Regions from separate parts of the Psychrobacillus sp. MER TA 171 genome, predicted to be linked through region 2. Evidence: riboswitches for the same ligand, from Rfam matches in the RefSeq annotation. Region 2 holds a riboswitch; the other holds the start of a gene.
What was found. Region 2 has a riboswitch for S-adenosylmethionine ahead of metK (methionine adenosyltransferase). Riboswitches for the same ligand answer to the same signal wherever they lie in the genome.
Positions count from the first base shown of each region.

Region 1: linked by a shared signal. The riboswitch ahead of M3627_RS09455 (O-acetylhomoserine aminocarboxypropyltransferase/cysteine synthase family protein) and the one ahead of metK (methionine adenosyltransferase) in region 2 are both predicted to bind S-adenosylmethionine.

Region 1 is NZ_JAMAWN010000008.1:51,243-54,401, forward strand. It holds gene M3627_RS09450 (homoserine dehydrogenase) at 1-179, opposite strand, end outside; gene M3627_RS09455 (O-acetylhomoserine aminocarboxypropyltransferase/cysteine synthase family protein) at 304-1,596, opposite strand; SAM riboswitch class I at 1,718-1,834, opposite strand; gene M3627_RS09460 (glycerol-3-phosphate acyltransferase) at 1,979-2,620, shown strand; gene M3627_RS09465 (YdcF family protein) at 2,639-3,159, shown strand, end outside.
Region 2 is NZ_JAMAWN010000017.1:68,116-71,274, forward strand. It holds gene M3627_RS14955 (gamma carbonic anhydrase) at 1-106, shown strand, start outside; gene metK (methionine adenosyltransferase) at 319-1,515, opposite strand; SAM riboswitch class I at 1,707-1,824, opposite strand; gene pckA (phosphoenolpyruvate carboxykinase (ATP)) at 2,043-3,159, shown strand, end outside.

The DNA.
Region 1 (3,159 bases), on a different contig from region 2:
GTTACCAAAACTCCTGGAGTTTCAGGTCTTTCTTTTGCTAAATTATTTATCAGGATTGCACAAATCTCAATATCCAACCCTAATGATTTTTTTAAGTCTTCTCTTTTTTCATTTACGATGTGATAAATCCCTTGGCCGACTGTTCCAAACCCTAAAATCGCTGCTTTTATTTTTGCCATGCTGTCTCCTCCAAAATGAATCTGTACAATTGAATATAAATAATCGCACTTGTGTAATATTTCAATAAATTTATTGACTATTTTACATATTGTAGACTATTTTTATTCATTATACAATAGGATTCTATCTAGAGAGGACATTTGTTTTTCTCAAAAGTACTTTTTCGAGTGCATTTTGTAAGTCTTCAACTGCCTCCAAGCCAACAGACAAGCGGATTAGATCCTCTGTAACACCTGATTTTACTAAATCCTCGGGAGTAAGCTGTTGGTGAGTAGTAGAAGCTGGGTGGATAATTAAGGATTTTGCGTCTCCTACATTAGCAACATGAGACCAAATTTCAATATTATCAATAATTTGTCTACCTGCTTCTCTGCCTCCCTTCACTCCAAATGTCAGAATAGAACCGAAGCCATTTTTTAAATACTTTTTAGCCAGCTCGTGCGTTGGATGGTTTTCAAGCCCTAAGTAGTTAACCCATGACACTTCCTCATTTGCATTTAAGTACTCTGCAATCTTCTGTGCATTTTCGTTATGTTTTGGCACTCTTAAGTGAAGTGTTTCTAGTCCTTGAAGAAAGGAAAATGCTGCCTCTGGGCTAAGAGTAGGACCAAAATCCCGAAGCAACTGAACTCTTAGCTTAATTGCAAATGCCACATTTGGTACGTCGATTCCATAACGTAGCCCATGATAAGTAACATCAGGCTCTGTAAATCCCGGAAATTTATCGGAGTTCCAATTGAAATTCCCTCCATCTACTACTACACCACCAATTGTTGTCCCATGTCCTCCAATCCACTTCGTTGCAGAATGTATAACAATGTTAGCTCCATACTCTATAGGATTTGAACCAAAAGGTGTAGCAAATGTGTTATCTACTAATAATGGAACTCCTACTTCATTGGAAATTTTTGAAACAGCTTCTACGTCTAGAACATTTAAGCTTGGATTTCCAATGATTTCTGCAAAGAAGCCTTTCGTTTTCTCTGTAACAGCTTTACGGAAATTTTCTGGGTCAGAGGAATCTACGAATTTTACTGTAATCCCATAACGTGGGAGTGTATGTGCAAATAGATTAAAAGTTCCTCCGTATAAATTTTCAGCAGCTATAATTTCATCTCCAGCTCCAGCAATGTTCAAAATAGAAAATGCTATGGCTGCTGCTCCTGAGGAAAGTGCTACTGCTGCTGTTCCTCCTTCCAGTAATGCAATTCTTTGTTCAAAAACATCTACTGTTGGGTTTGTGATTCTGGAATAGATATTACCAGTCTCTTTCAAGGCAAATAGATTTTGTGCATGCTCAGTGTTTTGAAATACATATGAGGTTGTTTTGTAAATAGGTACTGCTCTAGATCCTGTCACTGGATCAGGCGTTTGTCCACCGTGTAATAGAAGTGTTTCTTTTTGAAGATTAGTCATTTGAATTCCTCCGATTTAGTAGATTAGATGGATGCTGGAGGCCAGAGAGGATTATAGAACAGACAACTATAAAAACCCCTCTTCAATTAAGAAGAGGGGTCAAATTGATGACATGTTCCTCCTCTTATCTTCCAAATTCTATTAAAGAATTTGTAGGATTTAGCACCTTTCCAAGTTATAGAACTTGGTGGTTGCCGGACTTCTTAGGGCCTATTCCCTCAGTCACTCTTGATAAGAGTATTTGATTAGTATTCCATCTTGTTACACAGTATAAGTCTCCATATATTTAGATGTCAAGTCATTTTATAAAAATTCTGAAACTTCTTCTTTTTTTAATCGTTTAATATAATAGATAGAATAATTTTATAAGGGGTGTCATAGAATGGTTGTTTGGATTGTTAGCATTCTCCTAACAGGCTACATTATTGGTTCGCTACATGGATCTAAACTCGCTCAATGGATGAGTGGAGTTAATATAAAAAAAGAAGGCCTAAATAATTCCGGAGCATCCAATGCTACTGTCGTACTTGGCTGGAAGTATGGTGTTTTAGTGGGAGTCATAGATATATTAAAGGGTGCCATTATGATTATTGGTGTACGTGTACTTTCTGAGCAGTGGAGCTTGTTTAGTTCATCAGAGCTGGATCTACTTCTTTATCTAGCTGGTGCCGCGGTTATTTTAGGACACAACTTTCCAGTTTTCACAAAATTTAAAGGTGGGAAAGGCACAGCCTCCATCATCGGGGTTTTACTTGCATTACATTGGCCGGTAGGACTGGCTGGATTGCTTATATTAATCTGCGTTACACTTTTAACAGATTATTTGTTGATTGGGGTTTTGTTTTTTTACCTCATATTTTTAGGAGCCTCTGTCTGGACAGCAGATGGAACAGGACCAATCTTAATAGCAGGCTTCCTATTTTTAATGGCTTCCTTCTTACACATAGAGAATGTCCAACGATTAATACGGAACGAGGAAACAAAAATTTCCTCTGTTATAAAGAAAAAGAAGCCTTCGGTTTAAAGGAAAAGAGTGAGTTAAATGAGCAAAAAAAAGAGGTGGATTGTGGTCATTCCATTCATAATAATCGCATCGAGCGGATTAGGTATGTGGATGCTTACAAGTAAATGGCTCGAGGATGGGTTAAAGCCTAAGGCCGACGGTTCCAATGAGTATGCCATTGTGTTAGGGGCCAAGGTCAAAAAAGGGCACATCCCTTCTCTAGCACTTCTTTATCGTTTGGAAGCAGCACTAGATTATGCTGAAAAATACCCATCTGTAAAACTTGTTGTTACTGGAGGACAGGGACAAGATGAGGATATAGAAGAAGCTATAGTCATGAAGAACTATCTCGTAGAGAATGGAATTATGGAGAGTCGAATCATAGTAGAAGATCAATCTACCTCTACGTATGAAAACCTTTTATACTCTCAACAGCTTCTCCCTGACAGCGTTACCTCTGTCACAATTATTACGAGCGATTTCCATTTACAGCGAGCAAAAATTATAGCTGAGGGAATAGGATGGGACGCAGACGTGGTAGCAGCTAGGACACCACAAAT
Region 2 (3,159 bases):
AAAGGTTATACGAGAATTAAATGAGGAAGATAAAAAAGATGTCCAACGAATTATTCATGAGTATGCGGAAAAAGGACAATACTATAAATCAGTAAAACCAATTTAAAAATGTTTAAGAAACTAAAGTATTCTTATATTTTATATAATTTATACTCATTAATCCATTAAGAGTAAACGCACCCAATTATTAATCTCCTTTAAATACACTTAGTTCTCAGATCATCTGTATAAAAGTATAAAAAGAACAGAAGGTATTAAGAGATCAATCTCTTAATACCTTCTGTTTTTATAAGAGGCATTCTGTAATAGAAGACTCTTTTATAGACCAGCCTTTTGCTTTAATAGCTCTGCTTTGTCTGTTCTTTCCCATGGTGCATCAATATCTGTACGTCCAAAATGTCCGTAAGCAGCAGTTTGCTTGTAGATTGGGCGACGAAGGTCTAACATTTTAATAATGCCAGCTGGGCGAAGGTCAAATAGCTCACGGATATAAGTTACCAAATCTGCTTCGGATACTTTACCTGTTTCAAATGTATCAATAGCAATTGATACAGGCTGTGCTACACCGATTGCATAAGCAAGCTGTACCTCACAACGATCAGCAAGACCAGCTGCAACAATATTCTTTGCCACATAACGAGCTGCATAAGCTGCAGAACGGTCTACTTTTGTTGGATCCTTACCAGAGAAAGCTCCTCCTCCATGACGAGCATACCCACCGTAAGTATCTACGATAATTTTACGACCTGTCAAACCTGCATCCCCTTGCGGACCACCGATAACAAAGCGACCAGTCGGGTTGATAAAGTACTTTGTTTCGTCTGTTATTAAATTAGTAGGAACTACTGGTTTAATCACATGCTCTTTTAAATCTTTTTGAATTTGTTCTAACGTTACTTCCGGATGATGCTGTGTGGAAATAACAATCGTATCGATATGAACTGGATTGTTATTTTCGTCATATTCTACTGTTACTTGTGTTTTACCATCTGGTCGTAAGTAATCTAATGTTTCGTCTTTACGAACCTCAGCTAATCGGCGAGCTAATTTGTGGGCTAGGCTAATTGGAAGTGGCATAAGCTCTGGTGTTTCATTACAAGCATAGCCAAACATTAAACCTTGGTCCCCAGCTCCGATTGCTTCAATATCAGAATCAGACATCGAACCTTCTCGAGCTTCTAGTGCTTGGTCAACTCCCATAGCGATATCAACCGATTGCTCATCGATAGCTGTAAGAACTGCTGACGTTTCTGAGTCAAAACCATATTTAGCTCGCGTATATCCAATTTCTTGAATAGTAGCTCGCACTACTTTTGGAATGTCTACATAAGTAGAGGTTGTGATTTCTCCAGCAACTAAAACCAAACCTGTAGTAACTGTTGTTTCACAAGCTACACGAGCGTTTGGATCTTCCGTTAAAATCGCATCTAAGATAGCATCTGATATTTGGTCACAAATTTTATCTGGATGACCTTCTGTTACTGATTCCGATGTAAATAATCGTCTTTGTGTCAAAAAAATTCCCTCCTATGTCCTGCGAGATTTCTCTCAGGAATTGATACGGTACTCATTCCCATGTCAAGCCTATAGTAAACTTGAAGCCGTTTCGGACTTGGCACACAAGGATTTAGGGCGATGTAATATAAAAAAACCTCTCACTCACGTAGTTACATGAGGAAAGGGATTAATATCATAAACACCTTTCACTCTTATCAATCAAGGAATTTCACCTTGTATCAGGTTTGGCACCTTTGTAACGTAAGTATAATTACAGGTTGCCGGGTTTCATAGGGCCTGAACCCCTCCACACGCTCGGAATAAGAGTATCCGTTCAATTCACCATCATACGTATATTAGCAAAATAAGTCAACAGGTAAATTTGTTATTTATTCACAATTACTAAAAAAAATCATTTTTTGAGCTTTAATTAGTGTAGACTATTTAGTTTAATGTGTTATACTATTTCACATATCAACGAAAAATCCTCTTTATGATGTTTCCGTGAAGAGCTAAAAACTTTAAATAAAGGATGGTAATACTATATGAATTCAATCGATACTGTGAGCGAACTGAACGAATTGTTAGCTGGTAACAACATTAGCCTGCAATTATCAGTACCACAATTAGTGGAAAAAGCTACGTCAAGAGGAGAAGCAGTACTAACTTCCACTGGAGCTGTTAAAGCAGAGACGGGCAAATATACAGGACGTTCTCCAAAAGACAAGTATATTGTTGATGAACCTATCTCAAAAGACAAAATCGATTGGGGATCTGTAAACCAACCTATCTCATCTTCGCACTTTGAAGCATTATATTCAAAGGTTATGAACTATTTAAAGGAAAAAAATGAACTATTCGTCTTTAAAGGATACGCTGGTGCAGACAAGGATTCACGTTTAAGCATTCAAGTAATCAACGAATACGCGTGGCATAACCTGTTTGCTCACCAATTATTCATTCGTCCTTCTGAAGAGGAGTTAATATCTCATAAAGCAGACTTCACTGTCATTAGTGCTCCGAACTTCAAAGCAAATCCTGCTGTTGACGGAACTAATTCAGAAACTTTTATCATTGTATCTATGGAAAAACGCATCGTTTTAATCGGTGGTACGGAATACGCAGGAGAAATGAAAAAGTCTATATTCTCTATTATGAACTATTTATTGCCTGAACAAAATATTTTGCCAATGCACTGCTCTGCTAACGTTGGAGAAAAAGGCGATGTAACATTATTCTTCGGTCTATCAGGTACTGGAAAAACTACATTATCTGCTGATGCTGGAAGAAAACTAATCGGTGATGATGAGCACGGCTGGTCTGATAATGGCGTATTTAATATCGAAGGCGGCTGCTATGCAAAATGTATCGACCTAACAAGAGAAAATGAACCACAAATTTTTGACGCTATCAAATTTGGTACTGTTTTAGAAAACGTAGTTGTAGACCCTACTACTCGTACTGCTGATTATACTGATAGCTCTTTAACTGAAAATACTCGTGCAGCTTATCCAATTCAATATATAGATAATATTGTGGATCCATCTGTTGCTGGTCACCCAAATACAATCATCTTCTTAACTGCAGATGCATTTGGAGTATTACCTCCAATCAGTAAGCTTACTAAAGAGCAAGCAATGTATCACTTCTTGAGTGGATTTA